3 regions of the Bacillus sp. GB_SG_008 genome follow, and region 2 is predicted to be linked to each of the others. Evidence: riboswitches for the same ligand, from Rfam matches in the RefSeq annotation. Region 2 holds a riboswitch; each other region holds the start of a gene.

Region 1 (6,156 bases), on a different contig from region 2:
AAGTAAGGACGCAGTCATACAAGTTCCTTTACACGTATGCGATCGTTCTCAATAATATTTTCATACGATTCTCTCTCCACAACAACTTGTGATTTTCCGTTTTTTGCAAACACAACTGCTGGGCGACGAATACGGTTATAATTATTTGCCATCGAATAACCATATGCCCCTGTACAAGAAATAGCTAAGAGATCACAAGAAACAACTTTTGGAAGCTCTACATCCCAAATGAGCATATCCCCACTTTCACAACATTTGCCTGCAATTGAAACAACCTCTTCAGCAGATTCATTTGCTCGATTTGCTAGTAATGCTTCATAACGGGCTCCATAAAGTGCTGGGCGAAGATTATCTGTCATACCTCCATCAACCGATACATATTTACGGATACCTGGAATATCTTTAATCGCTCCAACTGTATACAGCGTTGTTCCTGCATCCCCAACAATGCTACGGCCTGGTTCCACCCAAATTTCTGGAAGGGGGTATTCACATACTGTAAACTGCTCGCGTACCGCATCCGTCACAGCTTTCACATATTCACCAAGGGCAAGCGGTGTATCTCCCTCTGTATAGCGAATTCCAAAACCGCCTCCTACATTTAATACTGGAGCTACATAGTTCATTTCTTTTCTCACTGTTTCCAAGAAGTTGCGAAGCACTTCAATTGCACGAACAAATCCTGCCGTCTCAAAAATTTGCGATCCGATATGAGAATGAATTCCTAATACACGATAGTTTGATTTTTCTAATGCACTTTTTATCGCTTGTGATGCATGCCCTGTTGAAATACCAAAACCAAACTTAGAATCATCTTGACCTGTTGTAATATATTCATGTGTATGCGCTTCTACTCCCGGCGTCACGCGCAGCAAGATATTCACAACTTGCCCGTATTCTTTCGCTAAATCATGCAATACCTCTAGTTCAAAAAAATTATCTACAACAAAGCAGCCAATATTAGCTTCTAATGCCATTCTTATTTCTTCTTCTGTTTTATTATTACCATGAAAATGGATGCGCTCTGCTGGAAATCCCGCTTGCAACGCCGTATATAGTTCTCCGCTAGACACAACATCTAGCGACATATTTTCTTCGGCAGCTAACCTGCACATTTCCATGCACAAGAACGCTTTGCTTGCATATGCTACTTGATAAGAGAACCCACTTTCTCTAAAAGCACGATGAAATGCACGACATTTCTCACGAATTGCTGCTTCATCGTAAACATAAAGTGGTGTCCCATATGCTCTTGTAAGTTCAGTAGCATCGCATCCTCCAATTTCTAAGTGTCCTTGCTCATTAATGCGGCTTGTGCCGTGTAAATACATGTGAATTCCTCCCTTGTTTTCGCAAAACCCTCTATTACATTTCTTATTTATTACTATTATTCCTAATTTAGATAAACAAAAAACGCGCGGAACAATGTTCACACGCGTTTCTTATTAGAAGAATTTATGCCGAAAAAATAAACGTATTGTTATTTTCTCAAATAAGAAACCGCATCAAACATCTCCTAATAGCTCTCCATAAGCAAAATACTTATGACAGTACTACATTTATTCAATGCAGTCCCAATATATGAATGAAGTGGTCATTCATATATTTCGGCGATAACCCCTTTCAACCTATGATCATGAATACCACTTTATTTCCCATAGTTTACTTTTGATTACCGCGGCCTCTACCTTCGAGTGTAGATGAGGTAAGTCTATTTAATTTTCAAGCATCTTTTTGTTGCTATTAACAATATCAAATGACTAATTTATTTGTCAAACACTTTTTTCAAATCGGTTTACGGCAATTAATTTTCGTATCATCTGGTAAGCGCTTTACATCTATATTTTTCACAGTCCATTCACCACTATCATTTTCAAATGTAATCGTTACTTTTTCAAATGGCGGAAGCTTTCTCCCACCTGTTCCTGGCTCATATTTAATCATTTCGATAGATGTCCGAAACAAATATGTACCGCTGTACATTTTTTTTATACTAACAATTTTAGGGCACTCATACGGCTTTTGTTTTCCATAATGTTTTTGAATTGCTTCATTTATTCTCGGAAACAGCACGGAATAAAGTGCATCTTCTAGTAATAATGGCTCATGCTCAGCAGAGAAAGAAGCTGGATTTCCAAGTAAAATGAAACAACTTAATATAAAACAACATATTTTCTTCATAGTACTCCTCCATCTATCAATCAATGCCTTTATTTTATCCTTCTCTTCTTTTTCTATCCAATTGTTAGAAAATCATCCACAATTTCGCTATGTTTTTATATAATAGTACACATAGTAAAAAACATATAAATATGTAGCCTGTCATATACATAAAAGAGGCGGTTACTTGTAGGTAGTAGGAGGAGCCCGTTATGATACAACGTTTGTTTCCAAAAGTACGATTTGCTCTCGTGGCTGTCGTCTTATTGTGGATCAAAACATATATTGTATACAAATTAGCTTTTGATATGAAAATTGATAACGCTTTCGAACAAATTATGTTGTTCTTTAATCCATTAGCTTCATTATTATTATTTTTCGGTTTCGCTTTATTAGCAACAAAACATCGAAACCGAATCATTATCAGTATTAGTATCGTGCTATCCTTTATTTTATTTGGCAATGCTATGTTTTACGGATTTTACGATGATTTTGTAACATTCCCTGTATTATTTCAAACAAATAATATGGCTGATTTAGGGACAAGTATTAAAGAACTATTTACATATAAAACACTTCTTTTATTTGCTGATGTAATTATTTTAGCCATTTTATCTCGTAAATCCCCTAATTTTTGTGACACTACTCCTCTATCTCGGCAAGAGAAACGAACGTTTTTTAGTGGTGTAACAGCAGCATTAGCTTTGCAAATGGTTGTTTCAGTTATTTATAAACCACAACTTTTTTCACATTCATTTGATCGCCAAACGGTTGTGAAAAATCTTGGTTTGTATACTTATCATGTTTATGATATTGCACTGCAATCGAAATCTTCTGCTCAGCGTGTTTTTGCAAGCGGAGATAGCTTTTCTGAAATTGATAACTACGTAAAAACAAAGGATAGACAAGAAAACAAAGAGTTGTTCGGCGTGGCAAAAGGTAAAAATGTTATTTTAATTTCAATGGAGTCCACACAAAGTTTTGTCATCAATCAAAAAATAAATGGAAAAGAAATTACACCATTTTTAAATGACTTCATTAAAGACAGCTATTATTTCGATAACTTTTATCATCAAACTGGACAAGGGAAAACATCGGATGCCGAGTTTATTATTGAAAACTCCTTATACCCGCTTGATCGTGGCTCTGTTTTCTTTACACATGCTAATAATGAATATACAGCCACACCAGAGCAACTCAAAAAATATGGATATTACTCTGCTGTATTTCATTCAAATGATAAAACATTTTGGAATCGTGATTTGATGTATCCTGCACTCGGATATGATCGTTATTTTAATTTACAAGACTATACAGGTACAGAACAAATGTCTGTTGGTTGGGGATTAAAAGATAAAGAATTCTTTGAACAATCTATTTCAAAATTAAAATCTTTACCACAGCCGTTCTATACGAAATTCATTACATTAACAAATCATTTTCCTTTTTTGCTACAACCGGAGGATCAATCCATTGATGAATACAATTCAGAAAGCGACGTTGTAAATCGTTATTTTCCAACTGTACGTTATACAGATGAAGCACTGAAACATTTTATTGAACAATTAAAAAAAGAAGGCTTATACGACAATTCTATTATCATGATCTACGGAGATCATTATGGTATTTCTGAAAATCATAATGCTGCTATGGCACAATTTGTTGGAAAAGAAACACTTACTCCTTTTGATATGATGCAGTTGCAAAGGGTACCGCTCATCATACATATTCCTGGTCAGAAAGGAAAAATCATTTCAAAAGTTTCTGGACAAATTGATGTAAAACCGACGCTTCTTCATTTACTCGGTGTGAAAACAAACAACTCTATTGAATTTGGCACAGATTTATTTGAAACAAACGATGAACCACTTGTGGTTATGCGTGACGGTAGTTTCGTAACAAATGATTATATGTATACAAAAAATGTATGCTATAACAAAAAAACTGGTGAGCCAACTGATATTAACATTTGTCAACCATATATCGAAAAGGCAAAAACAGAATTGAATTACTCTGATAAACTCATTTACGGTGATTTGTTACGATTTGACCCGCATAATAAATATAAGACTGGTACGATGATAACGAAATTTGAATAAGGTGAAATTTTAATCAGATAGGGGTTTTCCATCCTCCACCTAGCTTCTTTGTTTTCTCTAAATATTGATGTGGTTGTAGGTTTTACTTCCTATTGATACAGAATAACGAACTAACCTCGAATTATGACAATTCGGGGTTTATTTTTAACGTAATATGTCCTTTATTTCTCCAAAAAGCAGGTTGTATTATATACTTTATTCATTCCAACAACATAATGGATTTCCTTGATTAATACTTCCGGTTTTACAACAAATGAAAATCCAATGAAATCTTTCTCAAAACGAAGAATTTTTTCATACTAGCACAGGAAATTTATGTTATGATAAAAAGGATAAACTTCCATAAACTAATCAAGAATCTATAAAAGAAAGCAAGGGATCAGATTTTGTACAGAGCAGCCATTCCAAACTTATTTACGCTCGGAAATTTATATAGTGGATTTCTATCCATCGGCTACGCTTCATTAGGATACTACAAATCAGCGGCAATTTTAGTTTTAATCGGAATGATGCTAGATAGCCTTGATGGAAGAATCGCGCGCTTACTTCGTGTCGATTCACAACTCGGAAAAGAACTTGATTCATTAGCAGACGTAGTTACATTTGGTGCTGCACCCGCTGTATTGATGTATTACACATCCTTCTCTAATTACGGTATTATCGGATTATACATAGCAGGACTTTTCCCTCTATTTGGAGCATACAGATTAGCTCGCTTCAATGTCACACCATCATCAACATCAATGAAATACTTTACTGGTGTACCAATTACAGCTGCAGGCGGTATCGTTGCTTTCTTAACGTTATTTTCACATGTGATTCCAAAAATAGTACTTATTACAGTATTCGTGGCATTTGCATTTCTTATGGTTAGTCGTATTCGTATTCCAAGCATGAAAGATGTACCCATTCCAAAATATAGTATTATCGTAACACTCTTTTTAATTGGGATTATTTATACGATGTATAAAACGAGCTTTGGTAATATTTCAGTTTTTCTATTCATTGCTATTCCGCTCTATATTTTGTTTATGCTGTCACAATTTCTTAGACAACGACCGGCACAAAAGAAGCGAGCAAACAAATAGTAAAAAAGAATCCTTCCTGTCATAAGGAAGGATTCTTTTTTTATCCCGCATTAACAGCTGTAAGAGTCCGATTCGATTGGGCGGGCTGTACACAAATAATAAAGTTGTTATAAAAATTATCAAGACTTAAATCGTAAAAAGTCATAAAAAATAAGGGGTGATACATATTATACATGACTAATATGTATCATCCCTTTTACTTTTTTTTCATAATCGCGCCCGATAGTTGAAGAATGAAATTAAAACTTTTCCCTAGGTGATCTGTTCTCAAATTCAAATTTAGCTGTCTGTACAAAATTTAGACCACTAGCGAGCCACGAAAACCCCTGGCAGCATAGTAGGATTCTGCTCCATTGTGATACACGAAGACGTGACCAAAGCGACGATCGCAAAAAAGTGCACCGCCGAGTTCTCTAATATCAGTGGGTGTTTGCACCCAACTCGACGTTTTCATATCAAAATTTTCAAGTTTCTGCAACGCTCGATATTGTTCTTCAGTCAAAAGTTCTATGCCCATAAAAGTTGCCATATCAATAGCGTTATTTTCAGGTTTATGTTTTTCTCTTGACTCTAGCGCTTCACGGTCGTAACAAACACTTCTGCGGCCTTTAGGACTTTCCGCTGAACAATCACAAAAAATGTATTCGTCCTTCTTTTTATCATAACCAACAACATCCGGTTCACCGCCAGTTCTTTCCATTTCATTGAGCGACCACAGTTTTTCAGTATTTGCATCCAGCTTTGCTTGGACTTTAGCCCATTCAAGACCTTTATGACGGTTCATGTTTTTCTCAAAACGGGCTTTCAAT
Region 2 (6,156 bases):
GATGTAGCGTGAAATTAATTACACTTGATACAATTTATTATCTACTTGGTATTATTGTTGCTTTTATTGCAATTCGTGTTGCTTTTGATCGTCAACATCCGAACCGTTTTGGTTCTAGTTTGTTTTGGGCGTTGTTTGCTATTACATTTTTATTTGGAAATATTATTCCCTCGTTTTATGTCGGTTGTCTCGTTTTAGTTATGGTTATTTTAGCATCATTAAACCAAGTAACAAAATCAAATGAACAAGAAGCACCAGTAGAAGAGCGTGTAAAACATGCCGCAAAATTAGGAAATAAAATTTTCATGCCAGCTATATTAATCCCTTTGTTTACTATTATCGGAACGCTCACTCTTGGGAAACTCAAGTTTGGAGATATATTTGTTGTGGATCCTGAAAAAGTAACACTAATTGCACTAGCATTAGGTGCATTAGTTGCCCTTGCTTTTGCGATGGCTATTACAAAAGCAAAAGTGACAGAGCCAGTACAAGAAGGGAGCCGTTTACTACAAGCGGTCGGATGGGCCGTTATTTTACCACAAATGCTTGCTGCTCTTGGCGGTATATTTGCTAAGTCTGGAGTTGGACAGGTAGTGGCGGATTTAGTTGGACAAGTATTGCCGACTGAATATCCATTCGTGGCTGTCATGGCATATTGCTTAGGAATGATGTTATTTACAATGGTAATGGGAAATGCGTTCGCTGCTTTTGCTGTTATTACAGGGGGGATTGGTTTGCCTCTTATTGTTCAAATGCACGGAGGAAACCCAGCAATTATGGCAGCGCTTGGTATGTTTGCTGGTTATTGCGGTACATTGTTAACGCCGATGGCTGCTAACTTTAACATTGTTCCGGCAATGTTGTTAGAGCTTAAAGATAAAAATGCTGTTATTAAAGCGCAAGCGCCAGTTGCCGTCGCTATTTTTATAATTAACATGCTTGTTATGTACGTACTTGTATATCGATTTTAAAGGAGGGAGGATTGATGAAAAAAATTTTATTAACAGGATTTGAACCATTTGGAGGAGAAAAAATCAATCCTGCTTGGGAAGTTGCTAAACAACTTGATCAAAAGAGAATAGGTGAATATACAATCGTTAGTAAACAAATTCCTACTGTTTTTCACACATCCTTACAAATGTTAGAATTTTATATTGATGAAGTAGATCCAGCTCTTGTGGTGTGTATTGGACAAGCAGGGGGACGTTCCGATATTACAGTGGAGCGCGTTGCAATTAATGTAGATGATGCAAGAATTCCTGATAATAAAGGAAATCGGCCGATTGATATACCAGTGATTGAGGATGGTCCAGTGGCGTATTGGTCAACACTTCCCATAAAAGCAATTGTGAAGCAACTTCGTGAAGGGGGAATTCCAGCATCTGTTTCCCAAACAGCAGGGACGTTTGTCTGTAATCATCTTTTTTACGGACTTATGCACATATTAGCAAAACAGAAAGATCATATTTCTGGTGGTTTTGTACATATTCCGTTTTTACCAGAACAGGCGAGTGCATATCCTGGACAACCGAGCATGTCGCTTTCTAACATTACAAAAGGAATAGAGCTTTTAATACAAACAGCTTTGGAAGTAGAAATAGATATAGTAGTAGCAGAAGGTACAACGCATTAAGAGAAAATTTCCAAGTTGCTGCATATGCCTGTTATAATGAAAGAAGAAATATACATAGAGGTGAATGTTGTGCAGCATTATGGAGAAGTGCGTTCTATCATTGACAATGCTAAGAAAATTACGGTGTTAACTGGAGCGGGTGCAAGTACAGAAAGTGGGATACCAGACTTTCGATCAGCAAACGGTTTGTATGCGGATGCAAATGTAGAAATGTATTTATCAAGAGGATATTATAATCGAAACCCGAAAGATTTTTGGAAACATTATAAAGCAATCTTTCAAATTGAAACATTTCATCAATATAAACCGAACAAAGGACATACGTTTATTGCGCAGTTAGAAGAAAACGGAAAAGATGTTGTTGTTTTAACACAAAATATTGATGGACTTCATCAACTGGGCGGGAGTAAACGTGTCATTGATTTACATGGTACACTGCAATCTGCTCATTGTCCAAAGTGTCGTACGAAATATAACTTACAATATATGATTGAACATGAAGTACCGCGTTGTGAGAAGTGTAATTTCATTTTAAATCCTGATGTTGTGTTATATGGAGACACATTGCCTCAATTTCAAACAGCCGTTGAACGCTTGTATGAAACAGATGTATTACTTGTTATGGGAACATCATTAAAAGTACAGCCTGTAGCATCATTCCCGCAAATAGCAAAACGAGAGATAGGGGCAACGACGATCCTTATTAATGACGAGCGGACAGGACAAGAACCGTATTTTGATTATACGTTTCATGAAACAATAGGAGAATTTGTGGATGGATTTTTAGCAGGTGGAGCAGACAAAGCAGAGTAAATGAAACTAAAGCTAAAGAAGTTTATGCCAAAGTGGTTTTAAAGGGATATATAGTGCCCAACTAGCGAATGTATTAACCTAAGAGAATAAGAAGCAGTAACAAGTAACGCATGGTTGTTTCTTTTATCCATGCGTTACTTGTTCTTTTATTTAGGAATCAATATACAATAAGAGAGTTGCTTATTATGAAAATCGAGTTTTTTATCCCGTAAAAGTCCGATTGGTTCAACTAGCCATCAGTGGGGGATGAAAAAAACCCTACTGATGGAAGTTTCACTTTATATTATTTTTTTAGCGATAAACCATAAACAATCGTTTCACTTGGTGTTGTAATTTTAAAGCCTGTGCTGTAATCTAGCGTCATTGTATTTCCGATATAATCTTTTGTGAAGTCATCGATTTGAATAACAAGCTGTTCGTCTTCAAATACGACATCTTTTGCATGATATTCATCGACAATTAAATCGATATTCACATAGACAGTACAAGTGTTGCCTATACTTCCTTTTACTCTAATAATTGTTTTACCTTCGTTTTGTAATTGTTGCAGTTTTTCTTTTGCTGTATTTGTAACACGAATATTCATGTAATCCCTTCCTTTTCTTAAATTCTCATTCTATTATGGCAAAAATATAATAAACCGGCTACTCGGACACATAAGAAAACCTATCAACTTTTGTTGATAGGTTGTTATTTTTAAAGCTCACATTTATCTAGTGGAATAACTTTTGTTTTCTTTGTAAATTTATAACCTAACCAAAGTATTAAGAAAAGAGGTAAACCAATATATGAAACGAGTACACCGTTCCAATCAATAGATTTTCCCATAAATGCACCGTAGTTTTGACCAAGAATAACGATTAAACATAATACAAATGCAAAGATTGGACCGAATGGGAACCATTTTGCTTTATAGGGTAAGTCATTTAAGTCTTTTCCTTGTGCAGTGTATGCTTTGCGGAAACGGTAGTGACTAATTGCAATTCCGATCCAAGCGATGAAGCCTGACATACCAGAAGCATTTAAGAGCCATACATAGACCACACCATCACCGAAGAAAGAAGCTAAGAAAGCAACACATCCAACTAATGATGTTGCAATCAATGCATTTACAGGTATACCACGACTATTTAGTTTTCCTAAAAATTTAGGTGCTTTACCTTGGTTTGCTAAATCCCAAAGCATACGTGCTGATGCATACATACCAGAGTTACCAGCAGACAGAACAGCTGTTAAAATAACGGCGTTCATTACTGATGCCGCAAAGGCAACACCTGCTTTCTCGAATACAAGTGTAAATGGACTTACTGTTACATCACTTGCTGCAAGGCTTTTGTCTGTATATGGAATGAGTAAACCAATTACAAGAATTGCTAAAATATAGAACAGTAGAATTCGCCAAAAGATGCTGCGAATTGCTTTTGGAATATTACGTTGTGGATCTTCAGTTTCACCAGCCGCAACCCCTAATAATTCTGTTCCTTGGAATGAGAATCCAGCTGCCATAAATACACCAATGATTGCCATGAAGCCACCGTTAAACGGTGCATCTGCAACTGTGAAGTTTTTGAAACCAACAGGATCTCCGCCCATAATACCGAAAATCATAAGAAAACCGACAATTAAAAAGGCGATAACAGTTACAACCTTAATAAGTGCAAACCAATATTCAGCTTCCCCAAACCCTTTTACAGACATATAATTTAAAAGAAACATAATAGCTAAACAAATAGCACTCCAAATAAGGGAAGGTGTATTTGGGAACCAAAACTTCATAATTAATGTAACTGCAGAGAGTTCAGCAGCAATCGTGATGGCCCAGTTATACCAGTAGTTCCAACCTAATGCAAATCCAAGAGCTGGATCGACAAATCTTGTTGCGTATGTGCTAAATGATCCAGCTACAGGCATGTACGATGCTAATTCTGCTAAACTTGTCATTAAAAAATATACCATAATACCAATTGCAGCATAGGCGACGAGAGCACCGCCAGGACCAGCTGAGTGGACAACACCACCGCTTGCTAGGAATAAACCTGTTCCAATTGTACCACCAAGTGAAATCATTGTAAGATGGCGGGATTTCAATCCGCGTTTTAGTTCGTTATTTGTTTGTGCAGATTGATTTGTAGACGTAGAGGTAACTTTTGTAGTTGCGCTGTTCATTTTCAACACTCCTTTTCTTGTAAGATAGGAAGGAGCGGGGGGAATTAAAAAAAACCGCCAAAGGACTTTAGCGGAGCATTTCAAAAATAGCCACCCCATCATACCTTCCGTTAAGATAGCGCCCCACGTTTACACGGTAACTTTGTAAACGTGACAGTTCTGTTCCTATTCGAAAACAGCCCCAGCATATACTTCCAGAGAAGAAGTATAAACTTCGGCAGCTTTTCCTTTCATTCGGAGTTATTGACGTTCTCTGCGTCTCGTCCGGATTACTAATAAAAGCCGCAACCTCTACCTCATCGGATTGATGAGGATTTTTTCTATTGCTATGATTTTTAATATATCGCAATTGTAATGAGTTTCTGAGAATATTGCAAGGATTTTTTTGTAGAAAAAAAGCGAAAAAGAATGGCTATTTTAGAAAAGCGCTTTCAAAATTCATCCCGGTCCTAAAAAATATGTAATAAGTAACCTCTTGATGAAAAAGGTTATACAATAGTTTCGCATTGTGTTTCAAAAAATCCTTTAAAATTTACAGAAAATTGAGACAAATAAATTTCGACAAAATATATTGTAGAAGAGGAGACTAAAAGAAAACAAGCTTCCCTTTATGGGGAAACTTGTTTTTGTTTGTTATATACAATTTTTTTGTTTGTCTGTTGTGATTGATTACGAGTCGTAATAATCAGTGCAATTGTAACGACAAGACCTGTCACAATATAAGCAAGAAAAATTACGCTTTGATTTACTTTAAAAGTTGTTAATAGCGTACGGATATTGGTGAAAATAATGAGTCCTCCGACAAGAACTCCAAGTAAATGAGAAGGAACAATTCGTACTAGCCACGCAGCAATTGGTGCTGCAATGATACCACCAAGCATAAGAGCAAACACCCAAAACCAACTGACTTGTTCCCATCCAAGAGAAATGAAAAATCCAAGTGTGGCAGCTAATGAAACAGGAAATTCACTCGTATCTACAGAACCGACAACTTTTCTTGCTTCATTACCGCGTGCAAGTAAAACAGGAGTAGTAATTGGGCCCCAACCGCCACCGCCTGTTGAATCTACAAAACCTGCAAAAAGGCCAAGTGGGATTAATTGCTTACCAGACAGGCGTTTATTATTTGTTTGAACAACTTGTTTTTGTAAAATAAATCTTAATAAGATATATACACCTAATACGAATAAAAATACTGAAATATATGGTTTAATTAAATTTCCTGGTAAGTTACTTAAAAAGCAAGCACCTACAAAAGCGCCAATTGCACCCGGTAATGTCAGTCTTGAAACGGTATATTTATCGACATTTCCAAAGCGGATATGTGAAATACCAGATGCGGCAGTTGTAACAACTTCGGCTAAATGAACAGATGCTGAAGCGACCGCCGGTGCAATTCCAAACATGAGTAGTAATGAGGAAGATGTTACCCCATAAGCCATTCCCAAAGCTCCATCAATGAGTTGAGCAAAAAAACCAATGATGGCAAAGATAATTAATTTTTGCATGTTTAATACCTCCGTTTATAATAAAGTGAAATTACC
Region 3 (6,156 bases), on a different contig from region 2:
GACATGCGTGAAGAGTGCAAAAAGCAAAACATTCACTTGTTCTAAAAAGAAAACAAGGGATGCAATTGATAAATATACTATGATTAGAAGAGGATACTATGTCCAGTATGAGGGCATATATCCTCTTTTTTCATACATCTCATACTACATACCTAGAGATTGAAACTGTAGTCTAACATGTATATAACGATAACGGAACAAGTGGTCATTTGTTAAGAAGGGGACGTAGGTCACAGCGGGAGGCGTAACAAGGTGCAGGAAGTGAAAATTTATTGACATAAAACCTGTTATTGGTAGTTAGTCTGCCTAACTTTAAAGGAGAATAAGCTCCTTTATTTTTTTAAAACATAGCATGTAAAAGACTATGAAATATTTATAAAAAAGTAGGTGGAAACATGACATTAGATTCTCAACGTATTATAGCCTTCCCAGGAATGGGTATGGGTGGCTTCCCAGGAATGGGCATGGGTGGTTTCCCAGGAATGGGTATGGGTGGTTTCCCAGGAATGGGTATGGGTGGCTTCCCAGGAATGGGCATGGGTGGTTTCCCAGGAATGGGCATGGGTGGTTTCCCAGGAATGGGCATGGGTGGCTTCCCAGGAATGGGCATGGGTGGTTTCCCAGGAATGGGCATGGGTGGCTTCCCAGGAATGGGTATGGGTGGCTTCCCAGGAATGGGCATGGGTGGTTTCCCAGGAATGGGCATGGGTGGCTTCTAAGTAATGGTTATACCAATTATGCTATAACCTGGATGTCTAATAATTTATATCAAGATATAAATGACAATGGGTAAAGTTAACCTACGCATCAATCCATTAGTGGAAACTTATCTATTGCCATCTAATAACTTACACAAGCTTTCTTACCTTATCTAAAAATCAAGGCTGATCCTTTTTTATCCCGCATTAACGGGCAGTAAGACCCCCACATCAAGATTCAGAGAGAAGCGAGGAAGATAGGTAGGGGATAACTGCCCGTAAAAGCCCGATTGGTTCAACTAGCCATCAGTGGGAGATGAAAAAACTCTCCACTAATGGAAGTTTCACTTTATTACTTCACAATTGATGAAAAAAACGTTTTTTTAAGTAATAAAGTAAACATCGCAACAAATACAGCTAAAAACCTTTAATACATCCAGTCTTTCTTTACTAAAGGAGGCTTGAGTTTGAGAAAAAGAAAAAAGGAGAACACATGACTAATATGTGTTCTCCTTTATTTTAGGGATATTTTTGATGTAGGTCTTGATAACCTCTCCATCCCTTGCTTCATTTAATTTACTGATACGAGAGGCTCAATTTTTGCCATAAATGATTCATGAAGTGCTTCCACACTTTTTACTAAGTTAAGGCGACCAATAACAACAGATACTTTAATTTCAGATGTACTTACCATTTTAATATGAATATTTTCTTCTTGTAACGTTGAGAACATTTTAGCAGCTACACCTGGATTAGATACCATGCCCGATCCAACAATTGATACTTTCGCTAAATGGTTTTCATATTCTACAGATTCATAGTGCATAGTTTCGTGATTTTCTTCTAATACCGCTAGTGTTTCCTTTAAGTCATTTGAATGAATAGAGAAGGATAAATGTACAGTTCCTTCATTTGTAATACTTTGAATAATAATATCTACATTAATATGAGCGCTTGCTAATGTAGAGAAGATTGTGGAAAGACCATCTGGTTGTAAACCTTTAATTGTTACGCGTGTAATATTGTCTTCAAATGCAATGCCTTTTACGATTGATTGTTGTTCCATGTTACATTCTCCCCTTACGATTGTTCCGTTTTCTCGTTCCATACTTGAGCGAACTTCTAATATAACGTTATGATTTTTCGCGAATTCTACTGCTCTTGGATGAAGCACACCAGCACCTAGGTTTGCGAGTTCTAGCATTTCATCATAGGAAATTTCATCTAATTTGTAAGCGTCTTTTACAACGCGTGGATCAGTTGTGTAAACACCTGTTACATCCGTATAAATATCACATTTTTTTGCTTGTAATGCTGCAGCTAATGCGACTGCAGTTGTATCAGACCCGCCGCGGCCGAGCGTCGTAATTTCTTGTTCTGCACTTAATCCTTGGAAACCAGCTACAACGACAATTGATCCTTTTTGTAAATGAGATTGAATACGATCTGTATCAATGTCGGTAATTCTTGCGCTGCCGTGTACAGATTCGGTTGTAATACCTGCTTGCCAGCCTGTTAGTGAAATTGCAGCATAACCTTTCGCTTGCAGAGCCATTGTTAATAAAGAAATTGAAATTTGTTCACCTGTTGTAAGTAGCATGTCCATTTCTCGTTTACTAGGTTGATCTGTGATGCCAGCAGCTAAAGATACTAATTCATCTGTATTATGTCCCATCGCGGAAACGACCGCTACAATTCCATGTCCTCTTTCATATTCTTCAATGACTAAATCCGCAACATGTTGAATACGTTCGATACTTCCAACGGATGTACCTCCAAATTTTTGAACAATAATTTCCATCATGAGAGCCCACTTTCAATTTAATATTGGTTAATAAATTAGGAAGAATGTTGTTAAACATAAGATGGGAAATATAGATCCCTTTCATTCCTGTAAGTTACCGAAAGCAAATAAAAAAACACCATCTCAAATAGGTGAGGATGGTGCTGTTACAGGAAAAAGGAAACAGAAAACGGAGCTAATAAAAAAACCGCCAAAAAAGAAGACGATCATAAAGAAACATGATCTCTCTTTTTTGTAGATAGCTCTTCATATATACACCGCTGTATATATGACAGTTCTGTTTCTATTCGAAAACAGCCCCAATTCATATGCTCAGAGAAACATATAAATTTCGGCAACTTTTCCTTTCTTCTAAGCTCATGGACAATCTCTGTGTCTCCTTTAGAATACTCATAAAAGTTGCAACCTCTATCTCACGTCGTTCGGCGAGAGTGATTGGTTGTATGAAGTTGTTGGTAACATTTGTTCCATAGTAATCAAAATGGTGAGAGAAATCAAGTGGGTTATAAAAATTCAGAAAATTAAATCTATTATAATATGAAATGAAAATGATATAAAATATGTTTAAAAGAAGAAGTTATAACAATATTTTGAAAATATATTAATTATATTATACGGATGGAGCAGTGTGGATGAAAAAACAAAAACCTATTTATGTGCAAACTGAAATAGAAACAACAATGAATGAACTTTGGAAATATACACAAGATCCAAAGATACATACAGAATGGGATGCGCGGTTTACAGAAATATCGTATTTAGAGAGAAAGGAAGGCGAACCGCAGCGTTTTTTATATAAAACAAAAATTGGTTTTGGACTTGAAATTGCTGGAGAAGGAGAATCAATAGGAGAACTACAAAAAGAAGATGGGGGACGAATCTCTTCACTGAACTTTTGGACAGACAGTAAGCTTTCGTTGATTACGGTAGGAAGAGGCTATTGGAAGTATACACCGAATGGGAACAAGATTCGCTTTGAAACGCAGTATGATTATGAAACAAGGTTTGGAAATATAGGGGGATTTATAGATTCATACATATTTCGTCCGTTATTAGGATGGGCAACTGCATGGAGTTTTGATGCTTTAAAACTGTGGTTAGAAAAAGGATTTCATCCACGTTTATTATTGAAAAGAGCTGTTACGTACTATTTTGTTTGCTTTTTACTTTCTTTTGTGTGGATTTATCAAGGACTTATTCCGAAAGTTTTATATACTCACCCGGAAGAGGTACGAATGCTTTCTAGTCTTATTGGTGCAACTGATAATGTTGCATGGATTATTAAAATGATTGGCTTTTTGGAAATCGTGTTTGGAATCGCATGGTTGATACCTTTCCAAAAGAAGAAATTGTTTTTCATTCATATTATTATACTATTGGCATTGACAGCTGCAGCAGGATTCACAAATATTGATAGTTTTATACAACCTTTTAATCCAATTACTTTAAACATCATGCTAATTGGATTCTCAATAATCGGTTATGTAAATAGTAATAATTTACCGCAAGCAAAACATTGTAAAAGAAGCAGAAAGGGGTGAGAATTTGTCTTCCATTTACGAAACATTATTAGGAGAATCCTATCATCAGTTACATCCAAAATTACAGAAACGTTATGCAATTACAGAAAAATATAGTTTTGTAGGAGAAGGAAGGATGGATGAAATTACAGAAGGCTCAGTTGCTGTAAGAATGTTTTTAAAAGTAGCAGCAAGATTCCGGATGTTCTTTTCAGAAAGAGGGGAAGAAGTACCGTTTATCATTCAGAATACTGCAGAGAAAGATAGTAGAGGAGAGGTATTTGTAAGATGGAATCGGATGTTTCTATTTGGTGAAAAAAAGCGTTATTTTAATGCTGTTATGTATTTGAATGATAAACAAGATGAAATTGTCGATTATTTCGGTGAACCACATTTGCTCGTATCGACGCTTGCGTTTCATGTTGATGCAAAAGGAGCGATTTATATTTCATCAAAAAAACAATGGTTCTACTTATGTGGAATGAAAATTCCATTGCCAAGGTTTTTATATGGAGAGGCAAAGATTATAGAAAGTTATGATGATGAATTAGATTGTTATCGGATTTATGTACAAGTGCAAAATCCGATATTAGGGCCGCTTTTCTCTTATAAGGGGACGTTTAGAGAAAGGGATGTAAATATATGCGAAATATAATAATCGGTCTCCTCTGTTATGTCATTTTTCTCATTTTAGAGTGGCCAAAGTTACATCCTGTTGAATCGATTATATTATTGTCAATTCTTCTATTTATCCCGATGGCGTTTTCTATTGTAGATAAGAGAAAAAGAGATGGAGATGAATTATTCTGTTACAAACTTGCAGTATTTATTTATCCAATTGCAGCGATAAGTGCGATGCTTGCTTTTGTAACAAACCATTTTCTATTTGCGATAATTTGGTTCATATATACGGGTATTGTAGCATTATTTGGTGTATGTAGATTATTAGAAAGAGGATGGAAACCGCTAGAAGAAACAGCGATTGATAGTGGATTTATGTATTTATTTTTAGGCGGCTTTTGGTTCTTTGTTTCTGTAGCAAACATACCAATTATGCAGTTTAGTTCAGATATCGTCTTACTCACAGCAGCTCATTTTCATTACTCTGCTTTTCTACTTCCTTTATCTGCGGGTTTGCTAGGGAGAAAGCAACAAAAGAAAAGTAAATTATATACGATTGTTATGTTTATTATCATCATCTCTCCGATGACAGTTGCCATTGGCATTACCTATTCGAGAATATTCGAGTTTTTTGCGGTGCTACTCTATCTTATTTCGCTCTATGTTTACGGCATTTTTGTATGGAAAACAAAATTTACATCTATAAGTGCGAAAGTTCTTCTTATCATTTCGTCTAGTACACTTATGGTGACTATTCTTTTCTCTCTTTTATACTCATACGGGAATTTCAGAGGAATGATGACTATTTCGATTGTACAAATGGTTTGGATTCATGGGGTTGTAAACGGAATTGGCGTGGCATTACCTGCTTGTATGGGGTGGATGATCGAAAAGAATGATCCGAAATACATTCATTATGGAAAAACAATGAGTCGTATTAAAGGAAAGATGAAAATTGGAGAGAATGTTTTATTGGAAAATAAGCTAATAGAGAAGAACGAATATACAGGTCTTATAAATAAAATGATAGATTTTCATAGTAAACAGTTTAATCCAAAAAGTGTATCACCGCTCATTATTGATTTTTATGAGAACACGAAAAACTATGAATTAAAAGCAACTATTTATTGGTCACGTTGGTTTCAAACATTTGCCTTTCTTTATGAAAAAATAAGTCGACGTGTGCAGCAAATTCATTTAGGAATGGGAAATCGGTTAGAGGTTATGCATGGAGAGATTGTCTCTATAAAAGATGAAAAAGACGGTAGAAATGATGTCAGAGCATGGATTCGGAAAAACGAACAGAAAGAAACAATCTTTGTCGCGCTCTACTCTCAGCATGAACATACTGGAGAAACATACATGAATATTGCGCTGCCATTACCATATGCGAATATGACTGGAATGTTAAAACTGCGTAATGATAAGAAAAATCTTATCATTACGAGTCGGTTACGGAACAGTACAAAAGGGGATGAGGGGATTTATTTACATAGCCGCTTTTTTACGATTC

Evidence for each region. A riboswitch is a leader RNA that binds a small molecule or an ion and turns the genes downstream of it on or off. The one in region 2 is predicted to bind lysine.
Region 1: linked by a shared signal. The riboswitch ahead of lysA (diaminopimelate decarboxylase) and the one ahead of ACTDJC_RS15860 (amino acid permease) in region 2 are both predicted to bind lysine.
Region 3: linked by a shared signal. The riboswitch ahead of ACTDJC_RS07995 (aspartate kinase) and the one ahead of ACTDJC_RS15860 (amino acid permease) in region 2 are both predicted to bind lysine.

Annotation. Positions count from the first base shown of each region.
Region 1 is NZ_JBPZSK010000003.1:324,489-330,644, forward strand. Features, by position in the region: gene lysA (diaminopimelate decarboxylase) at 15-1,331, opposite strand; lysine riboswitch at 1,513-1,695, opposite strand; gene ACTDJC_RS09405 (DUF3888 domain-containing protein) at 1,786-2,181, opposite strand; gene ACTDJC_RS09410 (LTA synthase family protein) at 2,373-4,259, shown strand; gene pssA (CDP-diacylglycerol--serine O-phosphatidyltransferase) at 4,646-5,347, shown strand; gene ACTDJC_RS09420 (DUF4256 domain-containing protein) at 5,646-6,156, opposite strand, start outside.
Region 2 is NZ_JBPZSK010000005.1:410,526-416,681, forward strand. Features, by position in the region: gene ACTDJC_RS15835 (DUF969 domain-containing protein) at 1-7, shown strand, start outside; gene ACTDJC_RS15840 (DUF979 domain-containing protein) at 9-971, shown strand; gene pcp (pyroglutamyl-peptidase I) at 986-1,633, shown strand; gene ACTDJC_RS15850 (NAD-dependent protein deacylase) at 1,703-2,446, shown strand; gene ACTDJC_RS15855 (iron-sulfur cluster biosynthesis family protein) at 2,730-3,032, opposite strand; gene ACTDJC_RS15860 (amino acid permease) at 3,143-4,612, opposite strand; lysine riboswitch at 4,721-4,914, opposite strand; gene ACTDJC_RS15865 (sulfite exporter TauE/SafE family protein) at 5,221-6,120, opposite strand.
Region 3 is NZ_JBPZSK010000003.1:50,025-56,180, reverse strand. Features, by position in the region: gene asnA (aspartate--ammonia ligase) at 1-45, shown strand, start outside; gene ACTDJC_RS08000 (hypothetical protein) at 396-719, shown strand; gene ACTDJC_RS07995 (aspartate kinase) at 1,270-2,499, opposite strand; lysine riboswitch at 2,734-2,921, opposite strand; gene ACTDJC_RS07990 (DoxX-like family protein) at 3,135-4,043, shown strand; gene ACTDJC_RS07985 (DUF4166 domain-containing protein) at 4,048-4,677, shown strand; gene ACTDJC_RS07980 (YndJ family protein) at 4,665-6,156, shown strand, end outside.